Regions from separate parts of the Holzapfeliella sp. JNUCC 80 genome, predicted to be linked through region 3. Evidence: predicted binding sites of a transcription regulator. Region 3 holds the regulator's gene; each other region holds the start of a gene.

Region 1 (10,899 bases), on a different replicon from region 3:
GCACGTGAAACCTTAGCCATTTGCATCAATGAAAAGATACGTTCTTGCATTCTAGCCCCACCTGAAGCCGTAAATAAGACAACAGGTAATTTTTTCTCAGTTGCTAGTTCAAATAAACGTGTAATTTTTTCACCAGTCTGACTTCCAAGACTCCCCATAATAAAGTAAGGATCCATAACACCTAGAGCAAGATCTTGATCAGCAATTTTAGCTAAACCACTCAAAACACTTTCGTTAAGACCTGTCGTAGCTTTAGCTTGTTTAATCTTGTTTTGGTATTTTTCATCTGGGAAATCAGTAGCTGAAGGTGCCAAATCTTTTTCTGTTTCTTCAAAAGAATCACATAATAGCTTAATACGATCATGTGCCAAAAGACGAAAGCCGTAATGACATTCAGGACATTGGCGAAACTCATCAAGTTGTGTTTTGAAGAACTTAGTTTGGCAATATGGACAAGCAATCATCGTATTTGATGGAATGTGATCCATACGTTCGGTTAACTGTTCTGGTGTTGGTGATTGAAATAAATTATTTTGCGTCATCAGATACCCACCTTTTGAAGAATGAATGCTCGATGTAATCGTTATTGAAGTTTTCATTTTCAACTGTTTTGTCAGAAAGTAAATCTCTCAAGAAGAGGTGATTACTTTTGACACCTTCAATATCAAATTCACCTAATAAACGCTTCATCTTGTTAATGGTTTGTTCACGTGTATCCATGTGAACAATTAATTTTGCAATCATTGAATCGTAGTAAGGGGAGATGAAGCTATTGGCCGTGATTCCAGTATCAATACGAACACCTAATGTTCCCATAGGTAAAGTCAATTTCTTGATTTGACCAGGAGAAGGGGCGAAGTTTTGGGCTGGGTTTTGAGCATTAATACGACACTCTAAAGCATGACCTGTGGCTTTAACATCTTCTTGTTTGAAGGGAAGTTTTTCACCAGCAGCTACTTTAATTTGTGTCTTAATCATTTCAACACCACTGACTTCTTCAGTAACAGTGTGTTCAACTTGTAATCTTGTATTCATTTCCATGAAATAAAAGTTTTGGTCTTCATCCATTAAGAACTCAAAAGTACCAGTATTTAAGTACCCTATTTCTTGACAAGCTTTAACAACAATTTCACCCAATTTTTGACGTTGAGTATCGTTGATTAAACGACAAGGGGTTTCTTCTAATACCTTTTGGTGATGGAATTGAAGTGAACAATCACGTTCAGGGAAATAAACAGTATTGCCAAATTGATCACTCATGACTTGAACTTCAATATGCTTAGCATTTTCGATAATCTTTTCTAAATAAAGACTACCGTTGTTGAAAGACAGTTTAGCTTCTTGTTGAGTTTGTTCAAACAAGTAAAGCACTTCTTCTTTGTTGTTTGCTTGACGCATACCTTTACCACCACCACCATCAGCTGCTTTTAGCATGACAGGGTAGCCGATTTGTTCAGCAATTTTGACAGCATCTTCAGCAGTATCTACCAAGCCGTCACTACCAGGGATAACTGGCACACCGCTATTTTTCATAGCTAGACGTGCATTTGATTTATTCCCCATTAGGTTAATTGTTTGGTATTTAGGACCAATATAAGTAATGCCACAAGTTTCACATAATTCAGCGAATTCAGCATTTTCAGATAAGAATCCATATCCTGGATGAAGTGCTTCACATCCGGTTAGAACAGCTGCACTAATGACTTCTGACATATCCAGATATGATTTGGCAGGTTGTCCTTCACCGATACAAACCGCTTCATCAGCTTGTTTAACGAATAATTCGTTTTTGTCAGCAGTTGAATAAATTGCAACAGCTTTAATATTCATTTCTTGTAAAGATCTAATAATTTGTAAGGCAATCTCTCCACGATTAGCCACTAAGACTTTACTAAACATGATGTCATTCCTCCTCGGATTATTGGATAGCAAACATGAGCTCCGCTTCACAAATAACCTTGCTATCTCGAACGACTTGTCCTGTCCCTAATCCGATATTGCGTTTGATTTTGTTTAGCTTAACTTCAAGAGTCAATTCATCACCAGGGTAAAAACCATCTGAGAATTCAGCTGACTTTATCCCACCAAAAAAGGCATTTTTACCTTCGAATTCTGGTTGTGAAAGCAACGCACAAACACCTGTTTGAGCAAGTGCTTCAATAATCAAAGGACGAGGCATTTCTAAATGATCAGGATCTTGACTTTTGAAGAACCATTCATTAATCGTGACGTTTTTGGTGGCAATGGCGTTTTGACCAGGATTGATTTCTTTAATCGTATCAATCATCATAAACGGGTAGCGTTGAGGAATTGCTTCAAAGACATCATGGCTATTGTATTGAGTCATAAGTTACTCCTTAGGTTCAATTGAAAATAGTGATTGGTCAAATTCAACCATTGTGCCGTCTTCAACATTTACTGAGCTGACAACACCATCAACGGTACTTTTGACTTCATTAATCATTTTCATTGCTTCAATCACACAAACAACATCACCTTTTTTGACAAGGTCGCCAACTTTTTTGAAGACATCTGCATCAGGTTTTGGTGCTAGGTAAGCCACACCAACAAGTGGGCTTTTGATGTCTTCAATATTAGAAGGGGCAGCAGATGCTGTCCCTTCTGTTTCTGTTGGCATATCAGTTGTCATAGGAGTGTTTTGAGTTGTTGCAGGAGCGGGTGCAATAGCTTCAGGAGCAGCTACTTGAGGAGCAGCACTTTCTCTTTTACTTAGTGAAAGTTTAAAGTCACCTTTAACTAGCTCAAACTCTTTGAGTGAAGAATTTTCAAATTTATCAAATAATTGTTCAATTTGTTTCTCATTCATTAGCGATTAACTCCATTTTTTGAAAGCAACTACCGCATTGTGACCACCGAATCCAAATGAATTACTGATGGCATATGTAATATCTGCTTTCGCATTTTCTTTGTTAACAAGTTCGATTTGACAAGCATCGTCTTGTTCATAAACACCGACGTTTTCAGGCATTTGGCTGTTTAACAAACTACCTACTGTTGCAACAGCTTCGATTGCACCAGCAGCACCTAATAAGTGACCTGTCATACCTTTAGTACTACTTGTTCTAACGTGATCATTTGTGCCGAATAAACTTGCGATGGCTTTTGATTCACCAGAATCATTAGCACCAGTAGCTGTTCCGTGAGCATTGATATAATCAACTTCATCAACAGAAATACCAGCTTCGTCGATTGCTTCTTTCATAGCACGAATAGCACCTTTACCTTCAGGGTCAGGTTGTGTAATGTGGAAAGCATCACTTGTGCTACCATAACCAATCACTTCACCTAAGATATTAGCACCACGAGCTTGTGCATGTTCTAGACTTTCAAGAACCAATGTACCAGCACCTTCACCCATAACAAAACCACGACGGTTTTTGTCAAAAGGCATTGAAGCTTTAGCTGGGTCTTCAGCAGTAGAAAGAGCTGTTAGAGAAGCAAAACCAGCAATTCCAATTTCGTTAACAGAAGCTTCAGAACCACCTGTAATGATGGCATCAGCTTTGTTTTGTTTGATTAATTCAAACGCATTACCAATGGCATTTGTACCAGATGCACAAGCTGTAACAATCGCTTGACTTGTGTTTTTGGCATTGAAGTGCATTGAAATATTACCAGCAGCCATATTAATAATAGCGTTTGGTACAAACATAGGTGAAACACGTTTAGGCCCTTTGTTATTCATTTTTGTAACTTGTTCTTGGATAGTTGTTAAACCACCAATACCTGAACCATAAATAACACCTAGACGTTCAGGATCAATAGTGTCTTCAGTTAATCCTGATTGTTCCATTGCTTCAATGGCACTGTAAAGTGCGTATTGTGAGAACAAGTCCATTCTTTTAGCTTGCTTTTTTTCTAAGCGTTTTGTAGCGTCGAAATCTTTGATTTCACCCGCAACAGAAACACCTGTATTACTTGCATCGAATTTTTCGATTTTAGAAATACCTAATTTTGAATCTAAGATAGATTTGATGAATGATTGGCTATCGTTACCAAGTGAGGTAACAGCTCCCATTCCTGTAATTACAACTCTAGTCATAAAAAGCCCTCCTAAATTGTCAAACCGCCATCAACGGCGATAACTTGTCCGGTGATATATGGATTTTGAATTAAGAATCCCACAGTTTGGGCAACTTCATCAGCTGTTCCAAAACGTTTCAAAGGAATTGTTTCTTTGTAGTAATCCATTGTTTTATCACTAAGTGCATCAGTCATGCTAGTTTCAATCATACCGGGTGCAACAGCGTTACAACGAACGCCACGAAGTGCACCTTCACGTGCGATTGTCTTGGTTAAACCAATAATTCCAGCTTTACTTGCAGCATAGTTAGCTTGACCAATATTTCCATTTAGACCAACGATACTTGAAAGGTTGATAATGTTACCAGAACGTTGACGTTGCATTTGTTTTAAAGCAAATTTAGACATGTTAAATGTTCCGGTTAGGTTAGTGTTAATTACATCTTCAAAATCAGCTTGTTTCATACGTGTCATTAATTTGTCACGTGTGATACCTGCGTTATTAACTAGGACATCTAAATGACCATGTTCATCAACAATATCTGAAATAATTTGTTTGCTGTCAGCTTCGGAAGCAACATCACCTTTAACATAAGTTAGGTGATATTCATCAAAAATTTTCAATTGTTCAGGTGTTGGGTCGCTGTGAATGTTGATAACGACTTTAAAATCTTTACTTAAACGTTTAGCAGTTGCTAATCCGATACCTTTGGCACCACCAGTGATTAGGGCAACTTTTTTTTCAGTACTCATTTAAAATAATGTCTCCTATTTTGTCCATTTTTGACGCAATTGATTAAGACTTTCTAAATCATGAACAGCATAAGTTTCAAGCTTTGGACATGTTTTTTTAGCGAAACGACTTAGTGTTTGGCCAGGACCAATTTCAATTACAGCAGATAAGTCATCCATCTCTACTAATTTTTCTAATCCTTGGTAAAAGTGGGTAGGTTGAACGAGTTGATCAGTTAGTGTTTGCTTGATTGTTGAAAGGTCAAAAGGTGTGACGGTTGTGTTACTCATAACAGGAAAGTCAGGGGTTTTGAAATCAACGTTTTCAAGACGTTTAGCTAACTTATCGCTCGCTTCTTGCATAAGTGGTGTATGTGAAGCAACAGACATTTTAAGTGGAATGGCCTTTTTAACGCCATGCTCTTTTAGTGTTTTCTTCACTTGTTTTAAACCACTTGCGCTTCCACCGATAACTGTTTGATCAGGGGTATTGTAGTTTGCAGGATAAGCGGCATCTGTCTGGTTGACGTCGGTTAGTACTTCTTGAAGAAGTTCTGCATCACAGTTCAAAACAGCCATCATTTTTCCAGGATTATTTTCGCCGGCTTCTTGCATGTAGCGCATTCTGTCAGCTAAAAGTGGAAAGCCTTGGCTAAAATCTAAACTGTTAGTAGCGAGTAGGGCACTATATTCACCTAAACTAAGGCCAATATAGCTGCTAGCTTGACCAAATTCATGATTTAAAATTCTGAAAATTCCAAGACTCATTGCAACAATTGCAACTTGTGTATTTTCTTCTGCGTCAAAGACTTCAGGGTCAGTTAAATCAAGGTCTAATGCTTTTGAAGCTTCTTGTATGGTTTGACGATACAAAGGTTCTGCTTCATATAAGTCTTGTCCCATACCTTTAGACTGTTGACCTTGGCCAGCAAATAAATAACTAAAATTCATAAGCGAACCTCGATTATTCGCCTAATTTTTTGCTAACGTAGTTAACAACTTCACCAACAGTGTCTAGACTTTCGTCTTCTGTTTCGATTTCAATATCAAATTCATCTTCGATTTCGTTAACGATTTCAAAAACATCTAAACTATCTAGGTCTAAGTCATCTTTAAAGTTTGTTGATTCTACAATGCTTTCTACATCTGCATCTGTTTGTTCTTCCACGATAGCTTTGATTTTGTTTAAAATTTGTTCGTTAGTCATAATTAAATTTCCTCTCAATTTTCCAATAGTTTTATTATTATATTTTTTTGTTGTTTTTAGTATTTTAAAATAACGGTTCCAATTTCAAGACCGCCACCAAATCCAATTAAAGCCAGTGTTTGGGCTTTTTGAACAGTGCCATCTTTAATCACCTCATCAAGTAAGATGGGTTCACTGGCAGCTGCTGTATTACCAAATTTATCAATATTGATATGAGCTTTAGCTGGATCTAGTTTTAATTTTTTGACCACGGTTTTTATAATTCGCGCATTAGCTTGATGAAAAATAAAATGATCAATATCTTCTAAGCCTAAGCCAGCATCTTCAAGAGCTTTATTTAATGACTCAGGAATAGCTGAAGTCGCAAAGTCATAAACTTTACGGCCATTCATTTCAAAAGATAGGGGAGTGGTATCAAGCAATTGATTGAAGGGTGTTTGGGTATTGAAATGTCCGGCTGTTAGGTAACGTCCCATATCGCCGTAAGTTTCAAAATTATCACCTAGGTAGTAACCCGTGCTGTTATTTTTTGTAATTAAAGCACCACCAGCGCCATCTCCGAAAAGAATCGCTGTTGAACGGTCACTAAAGTCGACTAATTTACTTAATACTTCACCACCAATTACAATAGCGGTTGAAATTTTGTCATCATTAAATAATGAATGTGCCATTTTCAATCCGTAGACAAAGCCTGAGCAGGCAGTATTGATATCAAATGCCATCGCGTTAGTTGCACCTAGTCTACCTTGAACCATTGATGCCACGTTCGGTGTCATGTAGTCAGGAGACATTGTTGCAACGATAATCAAGTCAATGTCTTCGGCATTGTATTGGCTGTTAGTAATCAAATTCTCAGCAACGCTTAAACACAAGTCACTTGTTGTTTGCTGATTTGAAATATGTCGTTGTTTGATGCCGGTTCGCTTTGAAATCCACTCGTCTGATGTTTCCATAAATGCCGTTAAGTCATTATTGGTGACAACATTTTCAGGAACAACGTGAGCAGTTTGTTCGATAGAAAAATTTTTCATGTCGGTTTTAAGTGAGCTCATCCAAAAAGTCTTGTAAGTTGACTAAAGCATGTTTGACAACCTTGAGTTCGTCAAGGCTGAAACCTGCTAAAAAACGGTCGACCATTTTCGAATGAAAAGCATTATGAGCACGATACAACACACGGCCTCTTTTGGTTAGTGTGATATCTGTTACTCGCTGATCATGAGGATTTTTGGTACGATTGATAAGGCCTTTTCGTTCAAGGTTTCTTAAGTTAATCGTTAGTGTTCCTCTTGATAAATGCATTTTTTTAGCAATCTGGGAAGCACTTTTAGGTTCGTGCAAACTAATAGCATGCACTAAGTGAACTTCTTTGACAGTAATATCGCTAAAAGAGCTCTTTTTTAACTCCTTTTCTTCGATTCTTAAAATATTGTCATAGACATTAGCTAAAGCTTCATTAATAAAATCATGTTCCGCTTTTTTGAACTTTGTTTCGTCATCATAAACTGACATACTTTTCTCCTCAGTTAAGTTATAAGCGCAACGTATACCTGATTTAATCGCGATTAGCTACGATAAATGTAAGCTCTGCTTGACAAGCTTTCTTACCATTAACTTCTGCGTAAGTTTCAACAATACCCATGTTGGCACGTTGCTTAATCATTTTGACGTGAAGTTTTAAGACATCACCAGGTTCAACTACTTTTCTGAATTTAGCGTTTTTGATAGCGCCCATATAAGCAGTTTTGCCTTCGAATTCTTTAGATTTTAAAATTAAAATAGAAGCGGCTTGAGCAAGAGCTTCAATAATTAAGACACCCGGCATAACAGGGTTTCCAGGGAAGTGTCCTTGGAAAAACTCTTCGTTAATTGTGACATTTTTAGTTGCCACGATTGATTCTCCGGGATTGATTTCATCAACGTAATCCATAAAAAGAATAGGATAACGGTTGGGAATCATTTTCATAATTTCGCTTGCAGTTAAAACTGGCTCCATAATTTCCTCCTATTGTTCAGCAATTGTGGTACTTTCTGAACTGGAATTTATGGTATATTATTTTTGTTTGAATATCAAACCTTTTTTTAAAATCTGTTATCAAAAATTTAAATAGTTACACAAAAAAAGTCGTCAAAAACCTTTATTTGAAAAGGTTTTGGCGACTTTTTAATAACTTATAAAAAACTTTGAATATCAAACTATTTTTTGGCTTGTTTGATTGATTCTGCTAAGTGAACTTCATTGACTACAAAACGGTGAACCGCACAATTATAACCCACTTTGTCGCCAAGTTCGACAATGTAGCCGTTAATGTAATCTACTTCTGTTGGACGGTTTTTTGAAAGGTCTTGATACATAGAAGGGTGGTGGTATTTGTAATCAACGCAGCCATCTAAAACACTTTGAATGGCTTCTTCTTTAGTTTGAGGTAAGTTAATATGATTTCTTTCACAGGCTTCAAATGCTTCATCCATCATTTGAGTTGTCATTTCTTTTGCCCCTTTGAAATCGCCAAATTGTCCCATTGGGATTTCAAACATTGTACAAATGGTGTTCACTACTGAGTTAAATAATAGTTTGGTCATAGCCATGCTCAAGTAGTCTTCACTATAGATAGGGTGAAGCTTGGCACTTTCTAAGTCAGCCATAATTTGTTTTTGAGTGTCGTCTGGTTCGTTGTCACCGTAAGTAGCAAGGTGCATGCTTTCTTTACCTTCTTTACCCATAAAGTCAACGAATCCAGGTTCAGGCATTAATGTTGCAATCATAGCCGTTCCACCTAGAACATTTTTTTCTGGGAAGAACTGAACAATTTTGTCCATATGGCCAATCCCATTCATGGCACTGACAACATATTGATTATCGTTGAATAAGTTAGCCTTTTGACAACGTTCCAGTAGATTTTGGAGTTCCATTTGTTTTGCAAAAACTAACCAAACATCTGGTTTTTGATCATAAGTTTCAGGTGAGTAAATGTTAACGTTAATTAATTGTTCATTTTCATGATCACGTTGAACACGAACACCACCTTGTTTTTTGACGGCTTCGATATTAGGCTCCCATGAGTCGACAAAGTCAACTGTTGCACCTGCATTTTCTTGTAACATGACACCGTATCGAAACCCCATAGCTCCTGAACCCAAAACTGCATATCTCATATTAATTACCTCCGAATATTATAGATTTATTAAATTTTAACATTTATTACATAAAAATCAAATATTAAAAAACTTGACTTTTTCGAAAAACACAATATATAGAAAAATATTGCGTTTTTTTGAATGCGGTGTACAATATCTAGTGTTGATTTTTTATAGAGAAGGGGAAAGAAATTGAATCAAGACGCACTACGTGTTTTAAAACCAAGCTGGTATATTCATCAAATGAAGGGGTGGACTAAGCGAAGTTATCAGCTATTAGCATTAGGAATTCTTGTCGTGATTTTGACAACAATTACTAGTGAAATTAATGCCATTTCCATTACAACGATGTTTGCGGGGATTTTAGGGTATACAACAACATTAGCTATTACTAATGCCAAACCTGTTAACGGTATGTTTGGATTAATCAGTGCTATTTTATATATTATTGTGGCAATTTCAGCGAGAAACTATGCTGACGTTGTTCTACAAGCAGCATACATAGTTTTATTAGATATTCCGGTATTACTTTTACCAAAATGGTCTGAAAATGTACAAGAACATATCAGAGGTCTTTCTGACTCAAAACCTGTTAGAGATTGGGGTTTAACAGCATCATTCTTTATTGTTGTATTTGGCCTGCTTTACTTAATGGACACAAACTTATTCATCAGTCCACGACCAGTACTAGATGCCTTTGCAGGAGCTGTTGGTATTACAGGATCAATTCTTGCAACATTACGATTTAGAGAACAATATTACTTTTGGATTTTCCAAGGTGTGATGAGTGTGATTCTATGGGGAACAACAGCCTTTCAAGGTGATGCTAACTTCACACTACTATTCACATACACCTTGTATCTACTAAATGATGCTTTAGCTATTTTTGATAAAAACATTCCTTGGTTCCACAAAAAGGTTGACAAAAATTAAAAAGCATGTGAACATTATAAAAAAATGAAATGATTAAGCGATGATAAGAAAAGTACTTCTTAACTTCTTTTCAAAGAGAGTCTACAACTGGTGAGAGTAGATATTAGAAGCAGAACGAAAATGGTCTTTGAGCTTTTGTAGGTAAAGTAGTTGAGCTTGCAACGGGTACGCCTGATATAGCGTGAAGGAATGATAGTTCCGGATTGAGAAAGTTTATTTCCATAGATGATAGGAAGTTAAACTTAAAATTAAGGTGGTACCGCGAGAGACACTCGCCCTTTTTCAGGGCGGGTGTCTTTTTTTATTTCATTTATTAAAAAGGAGGAGTCAAAAATGGCAAAAGAATCATTTGCAAAAGAAATGCAAAGTAAGCATCTAGTGACATTGTCACTAGGTGGTGTAATTGGAACGGGTATTTTTATGAGTTCTGGTTATTTAATTCAATCAGCAGGACCTGTAGGGACTTTAGCTGCTTATATCATCGGAGCAATCTTGGTGTGTCTTGTGATGTTGTGCTTGGGTGAATTATGTGTACAAAACCCGACGACAGGATCTTTTCATACTTATGCTAGTCAACATATTCATCCAGGTGTCGGATTCGTAGTGGCTTGGTTATACTGGCTAACATGGACGGTATCATTAGGGTCACAGTTAATTACCCTAGCCATGATAGCCAATGGCTTTTATCCAAGCATTGCGGTTTGGATTTGGTGTTTGGTTTTTATCGTATTGATTGCGGCATTGAACTTGTCACAAGTGAAGTGGTTCGCAGCAAGTGAGCTCGTTATGTCAATTCTGAAGGCAGTAGCACTATTAGTTTTTATTCTAATCGGATTGGCTTTAGTATT
Region 2 (10,899 bases), 250 kb from region 3:
CATTACGAGCAAATAATATTGTTCAGGTATAAAGCTACCTAATCCCATTTCAAACGATACGCTAGCTAACCTAGGTAATAAAATCAGCGGTCCAATCACCAAATAAAGTAGCGTCCCAAATAATTTTCCAGGAATGGGCGCTAATTTGGTCATTAATTTTTTGAAATGGTATGTTTGACTTAAACATAAGCTTGCAATTCCGATTAAAATAAAACCACAATCAGATAAAATAAAGCCTAAAAAGGCTGGCAGATAATTAGACTGTGCTTGTTGACCTAAAAAAACAGGGAATATTAAATTCCCTGCTCCAAAAAAAAGACCAAAAGTCATTAAACCAATCAGCAAAGCTTGCTGAATTGTTACTTTTTTTGTATTCATTTTTTTACCTCTAAGAATTTTATTGAATGATTGGTAACTTGTCTCCTGCATAAAAGACTGACGTAATGAAATGACCATATAAGGGCATCACAACTTTAATTTTTTGGTCTTTTTCTGCTAAATCGCCAACTTGTGTGATAGTTAGCGTTTGACTATAATCTGTATGATTTTCTATCTTTTTAGAGTCAATCGCAACTTTAAATTTATTTGTAATGTCATCATTATCTTGATTGTAAACTTTAAAATCTAAAGCTTCGATATTTTCACTAGATGTATTAAAGTGATAAGTAAACGGCTTTTCTTTTGAAATTTCAGAACGAGTTAATTCAACATTTTTATGTTTAGTTAATTGACTATCTTGTAGCGCTTTTTTTGAAGCCATCATATATTGAGGGTTATCAAAACGGTAACTAATCGTTTTTCCTGCATTTTTCTTCATGAACTCAGAATCATTAATTAAACGATCCTTGTCAAAGTTAGTCCCTGTTAGCACGCGTACTAACCCTTGATTACGATAATTCCAATCGCTGTTAAAATTTGTCCCGTTATAGGTCAACGTTTGTCCTTCTGAATCTTCAAATATTAATGTTGCATCATCTGAAAAAGAATCAATATAAAATGGTGTTTTGATTTCTAAAATATGTCCTGCAGAAATGTCTGATGGGATTTGTATCTGTCCAGCACTATGTTGATATAGCATACCACCTTCTTGCGAGGTATAGGCCATTTGATCTGTGTGATTTTTAGTCTTATCAAAATATAAATCAGGTTGCAATGACTCTTGCCCTAATTTAGTTAGATGATAGGTTAAGTTCTCTCCTGATTTCAAACTGTCATTAGTTCTAGCTTTTGTGTACATATCACTAACGACACTTTTCTTTTGATGAGCAGCCACAAATCGAGAACCTTTGTAGGCACCAAACATCACAACTAATACAATCACTAGTAAAGATGTCGCCTTTAAAACTGATACTAAAAACTTTTTCATATATTATAAACTCCCTCAATTTAGCACTCACATAAAATTATAAAATAGATAACAAACTAAAGTCTAGCTATTATCTACTTTTGTCTCATTTATTTATGGTATCTTTTGATATCCGTATAAACAGGTTGACATTTACCAAAAATTTTACTTAAATTTACTATTGTGGCTCAGCACAAAAGTCATTATTTTACAGATGCAATTAATTAAAATTTTTATCTAAACTCTGTAAAGATATTGGGATTACCTTTTGATGTCTGTCAACCTTTTTTTATTCAAATTATTGCTTGACTTTAGACGGTAATCATCGCACAATCTGCATCATGAGGTATTGAGTTACCTTGTTCCCCACAATATATTGTGGGGTATTTAATTTTCAAAATACACTTTCAAATGGCCATTATTGTCGCATTTAATGGGCATTTAATAATTTCTAGGGGGATTTTTATCATGACAGAATCAATCATGTACACAAAAAACAACTGCATGCAATGCAAAATGATGAAACGTTTGCTTGCTCAAAAAGGTATCGAATTTAAAGAAATTAATGTCGACGAAGATGCAGTAGCTTTAGAAGAACTTAAAGCACAAGGTTACCGTAGCGTACCTGTTTTCTTTTCACCTGATCAAGACCCTATTGTTGGTTTTGCACCTGACAAAGTGAAGGATTTGGTATTATCATGAAATTAGTTTTTTATACATTAACTGGACAAACTAGACGATTCATGAAAAAACTAGATCTCCCTTCTTACGAAATTAGCGATGAAGATCCTTTTCATGAAATGAATGAACCTTTTATTTTAATTGTGCCGTCATACGAACTAGAACTTGTCGAAAGTATTCTAGAGTTTTTAGATTACGGCTCAAATGCTGAAAATCTAGTCGGTGTTGCGGGTGGCGGTAACAAAAACTTTAACCACCTTTACTTACATACGGCTAAGAAAATCTCTGAACACTATGATGTCCCAATTATTTTTGATTTTGAATTTAATGGCACCAATAAAGATGTTGAAGAATTCAAGAAAGTTGTGAAAGAATATGAGTCTTAAAGATTTAAACATCAGTGACATTTCTTATTTTGTTTTGAACAACGAAGTAAACCGTCCTGTTGATAATCAAATCCCACTTAACAAAGATCAAGAAGCCCTTAAGGCTTTCTTCCACGAAAACGTTATCCCTAACGTTAAACAATTTAATAACTTAAAAGAAAAACTAGATTTTCTAATCAAACATGACTACATTGAAGCTGAATTTCTAGAAAACTATTCTCAAGATTTTCTAGAAAAACTACATAAAAGAATGGAAGATGCTCATTTCCGTTTCAAATCTTTTATGGCAGCTTACAAGTTTTATAACCAATACGCTTTAAAAACTAACGATGGTGCTTATTATCTTGAGACCTTCATCGATAGGGTCTTTTTTAATGCCCTTTATTATGCAAATGGTGATGAACAATTAGCTGAAGCACTTGCTGATGAAATGGTTAGCCAACGTTACCAACCTGCAACACCTAGTTTTCTAAATGCTGGTAAAAAACGTCGTGGTGAATTCGTTTCTTGTTTCTTAATCCAAATGACTGACGACATGAACAGTATTGGCCGTGGAATTAATTCAGCACTTCAACTATCACGAATTGGTGGTGGGGTTGGAATCGCACTATCAAACTTGCGTGAATCTGGTGCCCCAATCAAAGGAATCGAAGGCGCTTCTAGTGGTGTTATTCCCGTTATGAAGTTACTTGAAGATTCATTCTCTTACTCAAACCAATTAGGCCAACGTCAAGGTGCTGGTGCAGTTTACTTAAATGTTTTCCACCCAGACATTATTCAATTTTTATCAGCTAAAAAAGAAAATGCTGACGAAAAAATCCGTGTTAAAACACTTTCACTAGGTGTTGTCGTACCCGACAAATATTACGAACTTGTGCGCACTAACCAAGATATGTACTTATTCAGTCCTTACGATGTTGAACGTATTTATGGTGAACCTTTCTCATACGTTGACATTACAAAAGAATATGACAATATGGTTCAAAATGATGAAATTCGCAAATATAAAATTAAAGCTCGTGAACTTGAAAATGAAATTTCAAAACTTCAACAAGAATCAGGTTATCCGTACATCTTAAATGTTGATACTGCTAACCGTGAAAATCCTGTTGATGGTAAAATCATCATGAGTAACTTGTGTTCTGAAATCCAACAAGTTCAAACACCTGCTATTCTAAATGACAAGCAAGAATTTGAACAAATGGGAACAGATATCAGCTGTAACCTGGGCTCAACAAACATTGGTAACTTAATGACTAGTCCTGACTTTGGTAAATCTGTTAAGACTATGACACGTGCGTTGACTTTCATTTCAGATACTTCAAATATTGAAGCTGTTCCAACAGTCGCAAAAGGTAACAAACTAAGTCATTCTATTGGACTTGGCGCAATGGGACTACACTCATTCTTAGCTAAAGAGCACATTCACTATGGTTCAAAAGAAGCGTTAGAATTTGTGGATACTTACTTCATGCTACTAAACTACTGGACTTTAGCTGAAAGTAATCAAATTGCTCGCGAAAGAAAACAAACTTTCCACGATTTTGAAAAATCAACTTATGCAACTGGTGAATACTTTGATAAATATCTTACCCAAAGCTTTGCACCAAAATCAGACCGTGTTAAACAATTATTTGATGGCATTATGATTCCCTCACAACAAGATTGGCAAGATTTAAAAGAAGCTGTTCAACAAGACGGTCTTTACAATGCTTATCGTTTAGCGATTGCACCTACTGGTTCAATTTCTTACATTAACGATACTAGCGCTAGTCTTCACCCAATCACACGTCTGATTGAAGAACGTACAGAGAAGAAAAACGGTAAACTATACTTCCCTGCACCTCACTTGGATAATGAAACAATTAACTACTACACCTCAGCTTATGATACCGATATGCGTAAAGTGATTGATACCTATGCTGTTGCTCAACAACATATTGATCAAGGGATGAGTTTAACACTATTCTTACGTTCAACTATTCCAGAAGGATTGTATGAATGGAAAGAAGAAGAAGAACAAACAACTCGTGACTTGAGTATCTTACGTAACTACGCCTACTACAAAGGTATCAAATCAATTTACTACGTTCGTACTTTTACTGACGACTCACAAGAAGTTGGTTCTAACGAATGTGAAAGCTGTAGTATTTAAAAATAAAAGTCTAAAAACCCCTATGGAGATGATATTTTGGAAAAAGTAGATAACTATTATCAAGCTATAAACTGGAATGAAATTGAAGATACGATTGATAAAGCCACGTGGGAAAAGCTAACCGAACAGTTTTGGTTAGATACACGTATCCCTTTGTCTAATGACTTAGATGACTGGCGTACACTTAAACCTGTTGAAAAAACAGTTGTCGGACATGTTTTTGGTGGTTTAACACTACTTGATACACTTCAATCTCAAGACGGTATGGCTAAACTTAAAGAAAGTGTTCGTACTCAAAAAGAAGAAGCTGTATTAAACAACATTCAATTTATGGAATCTGTTCATGCTAAAAGCTATTCTTCAATCTTCAGTACTTTGAATACTAATGAAGAAATTCATGAAATTTTTGATTGGACAGATCACAACGAATACTTACAGAAAAAAGCTAAGTATATTAATGAGATTTACCAAAATGGCTCACCTCTTCAAAAGAAAGTTGCCAGCGTTTTCCTTGAAACATTCTTATTCTACTCTGGATTCTACACACCACTTTACTACTTGGGTAACAACAAGCTAGCTAACGTGGCTGAAATTATCAAATTAATTATTCGTGATGAATCTGTTCACGGTACTTACATTGGTTACAAATTCCAACTTGGATTTAACGAATTAAGTGAAAAAGAACAAGAAGAAATGCAAGACTGGATGTACGACTTATTGTACAAACTTTACGAAAATGAAACACTTTACACACAAGATCTTTACGATGAAATCGGCTGGACAGAAGACGTTATGACTTTCCTTCGTTACAATGCTAACAAAGCTTTGATGAACTTAGGTCAAAACCCACTCTTCCCTGATACTGATGAAGATGTTAACCCAATCGTGATGAATGGTTTATCAACCGGAACATCAAACCACGACTTCTTCTCACAAGTTGGTAACGGTTACCTATTAGGTCACGTTTCTGCTATGAGAGATGACGATTACAACATCGGTTTAGATAACGACAAATAATTACCAAACAAAAAACATACTCAATTATTTTTGAGTATGTTTTTTTATTTTGCTTTTAAAATTATTAACCAAAAATCCAGCTAGAAGAAAATAATAAGGTAAAAATTGGATCACATATCGTCCTCTTCCTGATTCAAATAATGATAAAAAGATAAAACCGCCTAGCACAGTCAGTGTAAGCCAATCTGTCGACAGCGATATCGTTTGCCTTCTTAACAGGTTAATGACTGAACAGGTTACGATAATCCAAAGAACTAACCATATGACTTGTGCAACCCACTTAATAACAGCTGTTTTTGACCCTTGACCATACAAAAATTCTCGTAAATTATTTTTTTCACTGTTAGCTTTTGAAGGGGTATCATTGACGATTTTTCCGCCACCTTCTTCATACCACCCCAGTGTGCCATCATTAAAAGTAATCGCATTTTTATATTTTAAAAAGTCAATGTAACCATCCCATCCTCTGTCAGTAACTCTCTGAACAAATTTATCCATATTCTTTTGTGAACGCTCGCTATAACTTTCAAAAGAACGTGTAAAATCTTGATCGGGTTGATTCCACCATCCTTTTTCAGAGGCTCCTATAGCTAGATAATGAGTCATAGGTGTCGCCAGCGTACTATTATATGCCACGATGGTTTGAACCTGATTGATTTTTTTAATGCCGTAAAATCCAGCTAAAAATCCCACTAGTACACATCCTAGCAATTCGATTTTAAACAAGCTAAAACGGCGTGTTTTAAGCAAATTAATCGCACTAGCTAGCAAGAATGCAATAAAGAAAATGACTGAAGAGGCTTTAGTATAGTAACTAACTGATGCCATAAGACCTGCTACAACTACTAGCAATGCACAAAAAAATTTTTGACTTTGGTAATGCTTCGCTAATAAAAGTAGCACAATGGTTAATAGTGCAGGCAGTAGTGATAATGTGTCTGAATACGGAACCACTGATAATGGTGAAAAGGTGAAATAGATTGAAAATAATCCCACCGAAAACAGTGCGGCTATTGATGAGAGTAGCTTTTTAGCAATCTAGGCAAATAACAAACTAGCTATCAGAATAACCATCATATTCATTCTATCGAGTGCCAGCCAGCTTAATTGTCTACCAAACAAATTAGTTACAATGTTTGTGAACTGGTACATATACATCGTCATCATGTTATTAGGATTATAAGAAAAATAGTTAGGATAAACGTCTCCATTTCCGGTTATCCATTGAAAAATTGTCCAAGGATCCCATCCTTCTATATCCAACGCTACTTCGTGAATCAAAAATAATTGCCATACAAAAGCAATACCAGTTATTCCAAAAACAATATACCAATAAGCTTTAGTAGTTAAACGCGCTTGCCTGAATTTGATGGCAAGTAAAACTATCCCAGCTAATAAAATTACCAAAAACAAAGACACTATCATCGTCAGTTTTCCCGGATAAGGTAAACTCTGAAATTGTGCCATTATTTTTGGTAAAAAGTTAGCAATATAAATAAGTATAATTAATAAAATAAAAAATCTAACACTACGATATACTCGTGGCAAGATTAATCCCCCCTAATAATAATTATGAAGTCCCCCTCCATAATATTATTAAAGACCTCTTAGGGCGATTTGTCACGGGTTTATTTGCCTAGGTAACCAACAATCATTGAAATAATTAAAATAAACAATACGATTGAAGTTATCCACATATATAAATAATCTGATTCTTTGAAAAAGGCATAAATTGAAATAACAACTCTTAAGACAGGTGTTAAGATCAACAATAAGATTCCTAGTGCCATCACTGCATAGGGTTTTAATGCAACTGATCCCATGAAGACCTCAGACAAACTAGCTGGCATGTTATTGTCTGCGTAACCACTGTTACCTTGAATTAACAGCAATAAAACACCTAGCGCCATCACAATCGCTGCAATAATGACACCCACTCTTAAAATCTTACCTATTAAAAGTTCAACATCTTGCATTTCTTTTTGTTTGTCGTTCATCTTACATCACCCCGAATCCTTTAAGTGCCATCTGAATTCCCATATATAAAATAATTGGAATAAAGATCATTCTGATTACTTTTGGTTTTAAATGAACCATAATACGAGACCCAATCATAGCACCTAATAAAATGCCTAATGCCAGTGGTGCTGCAATATCAAATCGCATTGACCCATTAAAGAAATAAACAGTCGCGCTGGCTGCAGCTGTAACTCCCATCATCAAATTACTAGTAGCTGTTGAAGGTTTTAGTGGCATTTTCATAATTGTATCCATTGCAATCACTTTAAAAGCACCACTACCGATTCCAAGCAATCCACTTGCAAATCCTGCACCCGTCATCATAGCAAATCCACCAGGAACATTTTTAACTGCATATGAGACTTCTTTTTGAGCTTGATGGTCATAGTACTGGCCATTCAATTTTAGCTTCTTAGACCACTTATCATCTTCATTTTGAACAACATTTTTTTGTTTGTTACGTAATTTGCGATACATATTGTAAGCTGAATAAACAAGTAGTAGCCCAAATAGAACTGACAAGAAGCTAGAAGGTACCAGTCCCGTTAAGACTGCTCCAATAATTGCCCCTGTTGTAGTAGCCAACTCTAAAAACATGGCAACACGAAGATTTAATAGCTCATCTTTCAAATAAGCAACGCTAGCTCCAGAACTTGTTGCAATAACAGCAATAACACTCGCACCAATCGCGTACTTAATATCTAATCCTAAAGCAATGGTTAAAAATGGGGTGATAATCATTCCCCCACCAATTCCAAGAATTGATCCTAAAGTTCCGGCAACAATTCCAACCAGCATCATCAGCAAAACTTGTGTAATCATTTTTTAGCCTTCTTTGTTGTTTTTTTAGTCGACTTTTTCGCCGTTTTCTTTGTTTCTTTTTTAGGTTCTGCTTTTTTTGGTTCTTCAACTTGATAATCTTTAACTAATTGAATTTGTGTCTCAATCCAAGCAATCATTGGCTCTTCAAAACTTTCTTCATTAGCAATAAAATCATCAGCTGTTGCTAATTGATCAATTCTAAATCCTGACTTGTTTAAAAAATCTGAACTAGCTGTCATATAAACAGCAACTTCACGGTTGTCTTCTTCTGTCATAATTTTAGTGACCTTATCAACATTCTCATATGGTAAATTAACAATTCCTGTCTCAACTCCCACAGTTAGAGGTCTACGACCTTCTAGGTGAAGTTGATGTTGTGACATATAGCCAGAATTAAGATTTTCTGCAACATCCATCAGAGTTTCGTGAACAAATTTTTTAAGTTTTGTTTTGTTTAATTCACTACGTTTCATTGTAGTTAATTGTTTTTGATATTTATCTTCTTTTATCAATTCGACAAAATTTAATACGTTCATTTCCAATTGAACAACCCTACTTTATTTGTATTATTAATAAGTTGGCATCCCTGTCACCAAAACAACTTATCGCAATATTCACAATACCCTACGACTATCAGATATGCAAATTTTGTTTGTGAAATTTTATTTGAAAGACAAAAAATAATTACTCAAGATAACACTTTTAAATTTAGCCAATAAAAAAAGCCCTATAACAAATATAGGACTTTTTTGTTTTATATTATTGAGCTTGGATAGCAGTTTCAAGTGCTAGTTCTACCATTTTACCAAAACCTTCTTGGCGTTCATCTGAACTAGTTTGTTCACCTGTGATTAAGTGATCACTTACAGTCAAGATACCTAACGCACGGCAGTTGTATTTTGCGGCTAGCATGTATAATGCTGGAATTTCCATTTCAAGACATAATAGGTTGTATTCATGTAATTTGTCTTTGTTCATTTCGTCATTGTAGAAACGATCTTCACCAAATGTATTCCCAACATGATAAGTTAAGCCTTCTTCTTCAGCTAACTCAACAGATTTACGTAATAAACCAAAATCTGAAATAGGTGCATAGAAAATACCATCACCAAAAGTTGTACGGATAATGTTTGAATCTGTACTTGCAGCTTGTGAAATAACGATGTCACGAACTTTAACTTCTTCACGAATAGAACCTGTTGTTCCGACACGAATTAAAGTTTTAACACCGTAATCGCGCATTAATTCATTAGCATAGATACTCATTGAAGGCATTCCCATTCCTGTTGCTTGAACAGAAATTTCAACACCTTTGTAAGTTCCTGTGTAACCGAATGTGTTACGCACACTGTTATATAGTTTTGCATTTTCTAAAAAGTTTTCTGCGATAAATTTAGCACGCAATGGATCTCCTGGTAGAAGTACAATTGATGCGATTTCGCCTTTTTCAGCTTGAATATGTGGTGTTGCCATAGTATTAATCCCCCGTATTATTTTAATTGGTTTAAAAAGCTTGTCCCGTGTTCTGTTCCTTTAACGTCAAAGTTGTCTAAAATTGTTTGACCTAAGTCAGAAAATGTTTGACGTGTACCCAAATCTTGACCACCCATCAATGATGGACTGTAAGCAAGTAATGGTACAAATTCACGTGTATGATCAGTTCCCTTAAATCCTGGATCATTACCATGGTCCGCTGTAATCATTAGCAAATCATCTTCTTTAAGTAAAGGTAGTAATTCACCTAGTCGATGATCAAAGTCCATTAAAGCATCCCCATAACCTTGAATATTACGGCGGTGGCCATACATCGCGTCAAAATCAACAAGGTTCGCAAATAAGAATCCTCTGAACTCACGGTCACTTAACTCAATCACTTTGTCCATACCATCCATATTACTTGTTGTATGGAAGCCTTCAGTAATTCCTTGGCCACTAAAAATGTCTTCTGTTTTTCCAACAGCAATCACTTCATACCCTGCTTCTTTTAAGCGGTCTAAATCAGTTGGTTTTTCGGGTAATAACGCATAGTCATGACGATCACTTGTACGTTCGAAATTATCCTTGTTTGTTCCAACATAAGGACGTGCAATTACGCGACCAATACGATAAGGTGCATCAATTGTAATTGAACGCACATAACGGCAAAGATCATGCAATTCTTCAAGCGGCATAATAGCAGTATTAGCTGCAATTTGTAAAACAGAATCACCTGAAGTATACACAATCAAATCACCTGTCTTGAGTTGATGTTCACCGTATTCTTCAATAACTTCTGTTCCTGAGTAAGGCTTGTTTACAATTACTTTGCGTCCGCTGTAATCTTCAATTTTTTTGATTAATGCATCATCAAATCCATCAGGGAAAAAGCCAAGTGGTTCAGTCACAGGTAGACCCATCATTTCAAAGTGTCCATCCATGCTGTCTTTTCCAACCGAAACTTCTTGCATCTTACCAAAGCTTGCTAAGGGGCTTGC
Region 3 (10,899 bases):
TTTCTCCTGAAATTTATCCATAAAAAAGCCCCTGAACTTCTTATTCAGGGGAACAGTTTTATTTTAAAGCTGATTTTGCTTGAGCTACTAAGTCAGCAAAAGCTTTTTCATCGTTGTAAGCTAGGTCAGCTAGCATTTTACGGTTGATATCGATGTTAGCTAGTTTCAAACCGTGCATTAATTTGCTGTAGCTAATGTCGTTCATTCTTGCTGCAGCGTTAATACGAGCAATCCATAATTTTCTGAATTCACGTTTCACTTGACGACGGTCACGGAAAGCGTAACGGTATGAATTCATAACTTGTGAGTTAGCTGATTTGAATAGTAAGTGCTTAGCACCACGATAACCTTTGGCAAGTTTTAAAACTTTTTTACGACGTTTACGAGTAACAGTTCCACCTTTAACTCTTGGCATAATAATTTCCTCCTAAAATACGGTACAATCTTTTTTTATTAACGAACTTGTGAAAGCATTTGTTTGATACGTTTGAAATCACTTGCAGATACCATTGCTGATTTTCTTAAGTGACGACGTTGTTTTTTAGTTTTTCCGTGGAAACGGTGACCTGTGAAGGCGTGGTGACGTTTTAGTCCACCATTAGCAGTTTTTTTGAAACGTTTAGCTGAACCACGGTGTGTTTTTTGTTTTGGCATTGATATTTCCTCCTAAAAAGTAAAGTGTAATTAATCTTTATCGGCTTTTGGTGCAAGCATTAAGAACATGCTGCGACCATCCATTTTTGGTCTTGCTTCGATATTAGCAATGTCAGAAGTAGCTTCTGCCATTTGCTCTAGAACTTTACGTCCAATATCTTTATGAGTAATAGCTCTTCCTTTAAAGCGAATTGATACACGGACCTTATCGCCTTTAGAAATGAATTTTTGAATTTTCTTAAGTTTTGTATTGAAATCGTTTGTTTCAATTGTTGGACTCAAGCGAATTTCTTTAAGACTGAAAACTTTTTGTTTTTTCTTGTTTTCTTTTTCTTTTTTCTGTTGTTGGAAACGGTATTTTCCGTAATCCATAATTTTAGCAACTGGCGTTTTAGCCTTAGGTGAGATTAAAACCAAATCTTGGTTTAATTCTTCAGCTTTTTGTAACGCCTCATTACGACTTAGAATTCCTAGCTGTTCACCATCTTCAGCAATCACTCGTAATTCACGAGCACGGATTCTTTCGTTTATTAATAAATCTTTAGCTATGGTTGTTCACCTCCAAAAAAATTTGAGGACAAGTAAAAAGTGGGCACGGAAGTGCCCACTTTTTAATCAACAGATTATTATCGATTAGCCTAGAGGTATTATGACTTAGGCGAGAAGCGGGAACTTCTACTTGTTCTCATTCGTTAAAAATTATATCTAACTATTCGATAATAGTCAAGTCCTTTTTTAGTCTTCGCGACTGTAGTTATTAACATCTGCCACAATAGCATCTAAGAATTCAGCTAATGCAAATGTATTCGTATCTTTTTGACCGTAGCGACGAATTGAAACAGATGTTGAAGCTGTTTCTTGGTCACCCACAATGATTGTGTAAGGTACTTTGTTAGTTTGAGCATCACGAATCTTGTAGTTCATTTTTTCGTTACGTAAGTCAACATCAACACGTAAACCAAGTTTCTTCATTTGTTTCTTGATGTCTTTAGCGTAGTCTGAATGTAGATCTAAGTTAACTGGAATAATACGAGCTTGAACAGGTGCAATCCATGTTGGGAATGCGCCTTTGTATAATTCTGTTAGGTAGGCAATGAATCTTTCAAGTGTTCCGATAATTCCACGGTGAATCATCACTGGACGGTGTTCTTCCCCATCATTACCAATGTATGATAATTCAAATTTTTCAGGTAACATGAAGTCTAATTGGATTGTTGAAAGTGTTTCTTCATTTCCTAAAGCAGTTTTTGTTTGAACGTCTAGTTTTGGACCGTAGAATGCAGCTTCACCTTCGGCTTCATAGTAATCTAATCCTAAATCGTCCATCGCATCTTTAAGCATTGTTTGTGCTGTTTCCCAGATTTCGTCGTCTTGGAAGTATTTTTCTGTATTTTGAGGGTCACGGTAGCTCAAGCGGAAACTGTAGTCTGTGATGTTAAAGTCTTTATATACTTCCATCATTAGACGTAGGATTTTAACAAATTCTTCTTTGATTTGTTCTAATTCTACGAATGTGTGACCATCGTTTAGAGTCATTTCACGAACACGTTGTAGTCCTGTCAAGGCACCTGATTTTTCGTAACGGTGCATCATACCAAGTTCAGCAATACGCATTGGTAAGTCACGGTATGAACGAACATGGTGTTTGAATACTTGAATATGTGAAGGACAGTTCATTGGACGTAGTTCAAGCATTTCGCCATCACCCATATCCATTGGTGGGAACATATCTTCACGGTAGTGATCCCAGTGTCCTGATGTTTTGTATAAGTCTAAGTTAGATAAAATTGGTGTGTAAACGTGTTCATAATCAGCAGCCAATTCTTTATCTGTAATGTAACGTTCAATTACTCGACGAATAGTTGCACCATTTGGCATCCAGTATGGTAAACCAGCACCAACTTTTGGATCTACGAAGAATAAGTCTAAATCACGACCTAAAGTACGGTGATCACGTTCTTTAATATCTGCACGGCGTTGTAAGTCAGCTTCTAAGTCAGCTTTTTTGTAGAATGCTGTACCGTAAATTCTTTGTAGCATTGGGTTGTCTGATTTACCTTGCCAGTAGGCACCAGCTACTGAAAGTAGCGCAAATTCTTTAACACCACTTGCATTTGGTAGTAATGCTTTGTAACCAAAATCAATGAAATCGCCCATTTTGTAAACTTTAATTTGAACAGCATCAATTGCTTTAAGTAATGACAATTTATATTCATCATTTTCAAAATGTTTTTCTAAATCGGCTTTGTCCATCATGTCAACTTCGATAGGAAGACCTGATTTGATTACTTTTTGCATTGCTTCTTGTAATTCTGGTAGTTCTGTTACAGCAATTTGGTTTTCTCTGTCTGTATCAACATAAAAACCATCTTCGATAGCTTTACTTTCACCAAAGTTAATATCGCTATGTGCTTTTTTTGCAACATATGAGAATAAGAATGCTGCTGTGTCACGTAACACACGTAATCCTAATTCATCATTTTGTAAAACAATTTCAATTTTTCCATCTTGTGAAATTTCTTCATTTAAATCAAGAAGTTCCCCATTTAAAACACCAGCAACAGCTTTTTTAGCTAAACTTGTACTGATTGATTTTGCAACTTCCTTAACGCTAACAGCGTCATCGTATTGTTTGCGGTTTCCATCTGGAAATACTAGTTCAAAACTCATAATATGTATCCTCCCAAAAAAATAAAAAAATCCCGATGCAAAATTTGCATCGGGACGTCATAAACGTGGTTCCACCCAAGATTTAGATTATTTCAATAAATAATCCTTCTCGTAAGACTTGATAAAGGTCGTCAACCTATCAGTGTTATTCATATTGCTATAAAAGTGGTACCAAATACAGTCAAAAGCTTTCAGCCAAGGCTTTTCTCTCTGGAATTAATGTATCGGCTTGTCTTTTATATGATAACTTTATTATAACTAATTTAATAAAAGAGTCAAGCATAAACCATTTATTCTAGATTTCTTTTATTAGGGCCACTAATTGTAACTTCTTTAGATAAACTTTTGACACGTTCCATAATTCGTTTTGCCTTAACTGGTTCAACATCGCCCTTTACATAAGTTAGGTGATTTTCTAGTTCTGTCATTGAAAAGTTAGAACTAAAGAAAGTAGGCAAACGACGTTCCATACGATGTTGCAAAATAACGCCTAAAACGTCATCACGAATCCAGGCTGTCAATGTTTCAGCACCAATATCATCCAGCATTAAAACCGGTGTCTTTTTCAAACGTTCAATCTCAATGATTGCCGTATTATTTTGAACTTGTGATCGAATAGTTGAAGTAAATGTTGGAAAATGAACAACTGAAACTGCGACACCTTTTTCGGCTAGCTTATTGGCTGTTGCAGCTAACAAGTACGTCTTACCAACCCCAAAGTCTCCGCACAAAAAGAATCCTTTAGGTGTTTCACCGTTAAGATAATCTCTGATAAAGCTAGCACATCCAGCTAATCCTTCAAACCTGCCTTCACTACCATCGTTGTAGTCATTTAAAGAGGCGGATTTCAAGCTATCTGGTAATGAGATGTAATTTAACTGTTTAGCCAATTTCTTTTGTCTAGACTTTTCTAGTGATTCTTTTGTCGGCTCGTAACTGACTTCAATTAACCCATCATTTACAATCAAATGCGGTTCATAACCCGATAATGGATTATGAGACTCATCTGTTGTTGCTCTTTTTTGCGTAACATATTCATAAATGTTGGCGCTACTCTTTTCAATCGCACCTTCATCTAATTTATCGCGGTTATTTGCAATAAACGCTTGCACATCTTCATCTTTAATTGCATCCGACATTAGTTCGTCTAGGCTAATGTTAACATTCCTCTTTTGAAGAATCTGATTGATTACACGTGAGATATTTTGCATTAAAACCCCTCCTTTAATCTGGATAGTCAATTTCTTTCAATAAATCATCTAACTGAGACAAATCTTTTTGTTCTGGCATTTGCGATTGGTTTTCTTTTTTAGACCAGTCCGTTGCAATTTCTTTATGAGCAATTTTTGGTTGGTATTTCGTTTTTTTATGTGTTTTAGGTGATTGATTTTCTCGCCTTTTCAGATACTCAACGACCTGTTCGGCATTTGTAATTCCTTGTTGCAGCCAATCATTTGCCAAATTATCCATTAAATTCTGTTTCAGAGTTGGCTCATAACGCAGTGCAATCCAAATCATCATATTAATTATTTCATCAGATAAATGCACATTCTGGCTCAGACGATAAAGAATTTGTTTTTCACTAAATGTTGAGAAACCACCCTTTTGATTCTTGTATCGCTCTAAATACTGTAAAGGCGTTATTTTTTTAGCACTTGCAATTAGTTTCTTCTCTTCAATACTGAAAGGTTCTTTGCTTTGTGTTTGACTTGCTTGAGTTTGCGGGTTTTGTTTAGCCACGTGCGCTGTTGAATGATAGGTATCAGCCAACATATTTTCAATACGTTTAAAGTTCAAGGTTGCATCCCCAACATTCAAAGTCTTCACAATGATATTCCCCAAGTCTTGTTCTGAAATATCATAAAACCGCATCATATCGTAAAAGCGTTTTTGATGTTTCATCACTTCTCGTTCAGGAATGTGATAAGCCGCTAAAAAGTCCGTCAAAAAGTCCCATTCAATCGTTGCAGCTTGCTTATCGTCCAGCTGGTTTTGTGTGCTTTTAGCGGGTGTTTTAGTCTCATCAGCCATTTCTCTAACTACTGGTGATGGTGATAACACCTGTTCTTCTCGAACATGAAAAATATCAAAAAAGCTACTTGAAATATCTTGTGGTTGATTAAAAATCACAGGCTTTGGCTGAGCGTATTTTTCTTTTAGTTTTTGATAACGCACTTCACCAATTTTTTCTAAAAGTAAACTGGAGAGTAAAAATGTTTGGAAAAATTCCGAAACTGACAAAATAGGTTTAAGCTCGAAAACAAAAAATAGACCCAAAACCTCATTTGAGTCTTGATAAGTTTTGAGTAGCGAAACGCCTTCTAATTTTCGTCTTGCTTGATCAATATCATTAAGTGATAAATCTGTTTGTTCTTGAACCTGTATTAAGGTTTTATATTGTGACCTAACTGGCATTTTATCAGCTAGTTGATTCAACGTTAGAAATAAACTGATTGCTTTTGCACCGATTAACGGTTGATAGAGTAAAGTTAAGACTTCGATTTCATGTGCTGTCAGCTGCTGCGGAAATAGCGTATAAAATCTTTGCTTTGGATTATTAAATACAGTCATGAGTTTGCGACTTATTCTTGATCTTCTTTATTCATCATTTCTTCAAGAGTAGTCATGAATCCACTAACATCTTTGAATTGACGATAAACACTCGCAAAGCGAATATAAGCAACATCGTCCAATTGTGACAATTCGCTCATAACCAATTCACCGATTTTTTTAGAAGGCACTTCCATCTCACCACTGGTTCTAATGCCGTTTTCTATTCTATCGACGATTTTATTAAGGGCTTCACTTTTAATGGGTCTTTTTTCGGCAGCACGAATAAGACCAGCCATTATTTTATCACGGTTAAAGGCTTCTCTTGTTCCATCATTTTTTACAACTAAAAGCGGCGTTAATTCGATTCGCTCAAAAGTCGTAAATCTAAATTGACAGTTCTCACATTCTCGACGTCGTCTAATTGCACGCCCTTCATCACTAGGACGGCTATCGATAACACGAGATGTTTTTTGATGACACATTGGACATTGCATGCAATCATTCTCCTAACGTTTATCTTGAGGCAACATTATCTGGGGATAATTGTCACTAAGATATTTCTCTATTTGTTTTTCAGTTTGTTTTTTTGTGCCACAGTTATTAATAATTATATCCGATAATGTTCGTTTTCTTTCAATAGACCATTGCGCACGAATCCGCTTTTGAGCTGACTGTTCAGACATCTTATTGCGCTTCATCAAACGATTTAACTGTGTTGTTTCATCTGTATATACCAACATTACTTTATCAAACTCAGTTCGATAATCTGACTCAAATAACAGTGGAATATCCGCAATTACTAGCTCATTTTCCGGCGTGTTAAAGTGCTCAACTTGACGCATTATTTCTTGTCGAATAAGCTTGCCATTAATTTGGTTTAGTTGCTTTAACTTTATTGCGTCAGAAAAAACAATCGCGCCTAATTTCTTTCGATTAATGGTTTGATCTTCATTTAAAACGTCCTCACCAAAAAAATCAACAATATTGTGCCAACCTTTTTTGTGTGGTTCAATAAGCGATTTAGCAACTTCATCTGCATCAACAACTGGTATATTGTATGATTTGAAAATATTAGCAACTGTACTTTTGCCAGTTGCAATTGATCCTGTTAGTCCTATTTTATCCGTCATTTTTTACCACCTGACAACTTGGGCAAAATGATGTTCCTCTCCCATTTACTTTGATTTTTTCTATTAGCGTTTGACATCTTTCACAAGGCATCCCTTGTTTGCCGTAAACATGTAGAAAAGATTGGAACTTACCTTCATTACCATTAGAATCATGATAGCTTCTAATCGTGGTTCCGTTTAGCTCAATGGCCAACTTAATCTCTTCGTTAATTTCCTGACGCAAATCAGCCACTTCAGACTCGGTTAGATCCTGCGCGCGAGTTAATGGATGAATGTGACTCAACCATAAAACTTCATCAACGTAGATATTGCCCAATCCACTAACAACAGATTGATCAAGCAATGTATTTTTGATGTTTTTCTTCTTTTTTTGAAGTGCTTGATAAAAGTATGGTGTTGTGAATTCAGCTTGATTAGGCTCATACCCTAAATGTCGAATCCCTGTTTCAATCCGTTCCATACCTGTCTCTACTAACTGTAAACGGCCAAACTTTCGTACATCATCATAACGCAACTGTGTACCATCTGTAAATAAAATACTGAGGTGTTCGTGCTTTTGAATAGGACTTTCAGGTAAAACCAAGCGATATTTACCTTCCATTCTCAAATGTGACACAATTGTTAAGTCATGACTAAGTCTAAATAGCAAGTATTTCCCTATTCTATCAATTCTTTCAATGGTTTTGCCTTTCAACTTGGTTTTAAACTGATTAGCATCCCCAGAAACAATATTAGGATAAATAATATCAACAGACTCAATTGTTTTGCCTTGTACTTGCGACGTTAAGGTTTTTCGTACAGTTTCAACTTCAGGTAATTCCGGCATTGACTTTCTCCTTACACTTTTATTTAGCTTCGTACCATGATTGGCCATATGAACTATCAACAACTAAAGGAACATCTAGTTGAATAGCAGAAGTCATCACTTGTGGTACTAGTTCTTCAATAATGGCTAATTCATCTTTTGGCACTTCAAATATTAACTCATCGTGCACTTGTAGTAACATTTTAGTTCTTAACTGCTTGTCTTGCAAAGCTTTTTGCATGTTTATCATCGCAATTTTGATAATATCAGCAGCTGTTCCTTGAATTGGCGAATTCATAGCTGTTCTTTCCGCAAATGATCTTAGATGAAAATTACGAGAATGAATATCAGGTAAGTAACGACGACGATGCATCAACGTCTCAACATAACCATCAGCTTTTGCTTGTTCAATGGTGTCATCCATAAATTGTTTAACTTTTGGATACTGAGCAAAATACTGATCGATAAAAGCTTGCGCTTGCTTTCTTGGAATATCTAAGTTTTTAGCTAACCCATAATCTGAAATCCCATAAACGATTCCAAAGTTAACCGCTTTTGCTTGGCGACGCATATTACCATCAACCTCTTCAGGTGAAGATAAATTAAAAATCTTCATAGCTGTATGAGAATGGATATCGTAGTCGCTCTTAAAAGCTTCTTGCATATTTTCATCTTCTGACATGTGAGCTAACACGCGTAGCTCAACTTGTGAGTAATCACTAGAAAAAATAACGGAATCTTCATCAGAAGGAACGAACGCTTGGCGGATTTTACGACCTTCTTCTAATCTAATTGGGATATTTTGCAAGTTAGGATCAACTGAAGATAGACGTCCTGTTGCCGTCAGCGTCTGTAAGTAACGTGTGTGAATTCTTTGATCAGAATGGATTGTTTTTAATAAGCCATTAACATACGTCGACTGAATTTTGGCTACTTGACGATAATCTAAGATATCACTGACAATAGGGCTTTTCTTTTTCAAGGTTTCAAGAACATCAACCGATGTTGAATACCCTGTTTTTGTTTTCTTAACCGGCGGTAAGGCTAGCTTTTCAAATAGAATCTGACTTAGTTGTTTAGGTGAGTTAATATTAAACTCTTCACCTGCTTGTTCATAGATTTTGGCTTCTATTTCTTGTAATTGCTGACTTAACACCACTGACATCTCTTGTAGCGTGGAAGCCTGAACCTTAATACCCGCAATCTCCATTTCAGCTAGAACAAAGGCTAAAGGTAACTCGATTTCATCAAAAAGTTGATCTTGATTATGCTGCACGAGTTGTGCCATTAGTTCATCTTTCATTGATTCAATTGTTCGAACTTTACGAGCTAAGTGATTGAATAATTCTTCATCTTCAACTGGTAGCGATTTTTTAGCACCTTTACCATAAACTTGCACATCGCTTTTAGCATCAAAACAGTTATAAGACTGCGCCAACTCGCCTAAGTCATTTTGATTATGATCTGGGTTTAACAAGTAAGAAACTAATAGCATATCAAAATCAACGTTCTTCAATGTAATACCTAATCTTTTTAGCCCAACAATTGTGCGCTTAACATCAAAAACTTGTTTATTAATATGTGTCGATTCTAACAATTGTTTGATTGTCGGTGTTGTTAATAATTCAATATTTGAACTTGCAAAATAGTTACCATTAATTCCTAATGAAAACCCAACGAAATCGGCTTCATGATAATTTTCACCAAATAATTCTAATTGAAAAATGACCGGTCCTTCAGTCACATCAGCTAGTTGTTTGACATCTTCCTCTGTATTTAAAACAGTATAACTAATTTCTTCTTGTGTGTTTTGTTCAAACTGGCTGTCTAAAACCGCTTTATCCAAGAATGACTTGAAGTTCATTTTTTGATAAAAACCAACGAGCTGATCTGCTTTTTGTTCTTGAACAGCAGTATCAGCCAAGTCAAAATCGATTGGTGTATCTGTCTTAATAGTTGCTAAATCATAGCATAAAAAGGCAATGTCTTTTTCATTAATAAGATTTTCCTTCATTTTACTTTTCTTCATATCAGCAACTTGTTCGTATAGTTCTTTAACAGAGCCATATTTTTGGATAAGCTTTAATGCTGTCTTTTCACCAATTTTGGCAACACCAGGATAATTATCAGAGTTATCCCCCATCAAAGCTTTCATATCGATTAATTGCAGTGGTTTAATACCTAAAGTTTCTTCAAAGTACTCAGGCGTATATGATTTAATCTCATTAACACCCTTTACAGTCACATCAACTTGAATATGCGTATCTGCTAATTGGGTTAAGTCTTTATCTCCCGTTACAACAATCACTTCAAAACCTTGGCTTTGTGCTTTTTTAGCTAAAGTACCAATGATGTCATCAGCTTCATAGTTCTCTTGTTCATGCCATTTAAGCCCCATGTAATCAAGCATTTCACGAATATAAGGTAATTGTTCTAACAACTCAGGTGGTGTTTTGGCACGCGTTCCTTTGTAGTCAGCAAACATTTCAGTTCTAAATGTCGTTTTACCCGCATCAAATGCAACCAAAACATTATCTGGCTGATGATTATCTAGTAAACTATCAAGCATTTTCTTCATGTTATAAATCGCACTAGTATGTAAGCCTTCATTGTTAACGAATTTATCAACAACATTATATAAGGCATAAAAAGCTCTGTAAGCTAAAGAATTACCATCAATTAATAATAATTTTTTTCGTTTACTCATGTGTTTCTCCTTATTAAAAGCACAAAAAGCAACCAAGTTGGTTGCTTCTTTTATTTATATTGTTTTTGGTAAGCACGTTCGTATTTTTGGACATCTCCAGCACCCATGAATACTAAAACAGCATTAGAAAATTGATTCAATTGATCAACAGTGTCTTCAGTAATTAAATGTGCTGAACCTGTAATTTTTTCAATTAAGTCTTCACTCTTGACTGTTCCTTTTTGTTCTCTAGCAGAACCAAAGATTGGTGTAACAAAAACGTGATCAGCTTCTTGTAATGTTTGTGCAAATTCATTTAAGAATTGTTTCGTTCTTGTATAGGTATGTGGTTGAAAGACAGCAATTACTTCTTTTTCAGGATATTTTTGACGAACAGCTGA

The links. Region 3 encodes NrdR, which represses ribonucleotide reductase genes. Its sites were predicted from a motif close to ACACNATATATNGTGT; they were not measured.
Region 1: pnuC (nicotinamide riboside transporter PnuC) is a predicted target of NrdR. The motif match lies at 9,267-9,282, and genes of this name have one in related genera.
Region 2: nrdH (glutaredoxin-like protein NrdH) is a predicted target of NrdR. The motif match lies at 1,712-1,727, and genes of this name have one in related genera.

What each region holds. Positions count from the first base shown of each region.
Region 1 covers NZ_JBSJXZ010000002.1:38,839-49,737, forward strand. Annotated here, with positions in the region: gene JNUCC80_RS06050 (acetyl-CoA carboxylase carboxyltransferase subunit beta) at 1-542, opposite strand, end outside; gene accC (acetyl-CoA carboxylase biotin carboxylase subunit) at 529-1,899, opposite strand; gene fabZ (3-hydroxyacyl-ACP dehydratase FabZ) at 1,919-2,347, opposite strand; gene accB (acetyl-CoA carboxylase biotin carboxyl carrier protein) at 2,351-2,827, opposite strand; gene fabF (beta-ketoacyl-ACP synthase II) at 2,834-4,063, opposite strand; gene JNUCC80_RS06075 (3-oxoacyl-ACP reductase family protein) at 4,075-4,797, opposite strand; gene JNUCC80_RS06080 (ACP S-malonyltransferase) at 4,813-5,727, opposite strand; gene JNUCC80_RS06085 (acyl carrier protein) at 5,741-5,983, opposite strand; gene JNUCC80_RS06090 (beta-ketoacyl-ACP synthase III) at 6,040-7,014, opposite strand; gene JNUCC80_RS06095 (MarR family winged helix-turn-helix transcriptional regulator) at 7,022-7,492, opposite strand; gene fabZ (3-hydroxyacyl-ACP dehydratase FabZ) at 7,536-7,976, opposite strand; gene JNUCC80_RS06105 (ketopantoate reductase family protein) at 8,177-9,136, opposite strand; gene pnuC (nicotinamide riboside transporter PnuC) at 9,362-10,051, shown strand; T-box leader at 10,083-10,334, shown strand; gene JNUCC80_RS06115 (amino acid permease) at 10,385-10,899, shown strand, end outside.
Region 2 covers NZ_CM132205.1:1,033,750-1,044,648, forward strand. Annotated here, with positions in the region: gene brnQ (branched-chain amino acid transport system II carrier protein) at 1-378, opposite strand, end outside; gene JNUCC80_RS05140 (hypothetical protein) at 398-1,366, opposite strand; gene nrdH (glutaredoxin-like protein NrdH) at 1,814-2,047, shown strand; gene nrdI (class Ib ribonucleoside-diphosphate reductase assembly flavoprotein NrdI) at 2,044-2,412, shown strand; gene nrdE (class 1b ribonucleoside-diphosphate reductase subunit alpha) at 2,402-4,567, shown strand; gene nrdF (class 1b ribonucleoside-diphosphate reductase subunit beta) at 4,604-5,584, shown strand; gene JNUCC80_RS05165 (hypothetical protein) at 5,609-6,412, opposite strand; gene JNUCC80_RS05170 (hypothetical protein) at 6,623-7,132, opposite strand; gene JNUCC80_RS05175 (DUF1634 domain-containing protein) at 7,213-7,581, opposite strand; gene JNUCC80_RS05180 (sulfite exporter TauE/SafE family protein) at 7,583-8,425, opposite strand; gene JNUCC80_RS05185 (hypothetical protein) at 8,422-8,967, opposite strand; gene deoD (purine-nucleoside phosphorylase) at 9,185-9,898, opposite strand; gene JNUCC80_RS05195 (phosphopentomutase) at 9,916-10,899, opposite strand, start outside.
Region 3 covers NZ_CM132205.1:786,987-797,885, forward strand. Annotated here, with positions in the region: gene rplT (50S ribosomal protein L20) at 59-415, opposite strand; gene rpmI (50S ribosomal protein L35) at 454-654, opposite strand; gene infC (translation initiation factor IF-3) at 685-1,203, opposite strand; ribosomal protein L20 leader region at 1,229-1,341, opposite strand; gene thrS (threonine--tRNA ligase) at 1,390-3,324, opposite strand; gene dnaI (primosomal protein DnaI) at 3,615-4,535, opposite strand; gene JNUCC80_RS04005 (DnaD domain protein) at 4,549-5,895, opposite strand; gene nrdR (transcriptional regulator NrdR) at 5,907-6,371, opposite strand; gene coaE (dephospho-CoA kinase) at 6,384-7,007, opposite strand; gene mutM (DNA-formamidopyrimidine glycosylase) at 6,997-7,833, opposite strand; gene polA (DNA polymerase I) at 7,853-10,519, opposite strand; gene murC (UDP-N-acetylmuramate--L-alanine ligase) at 10,570-10,899, opposite strand, start outside.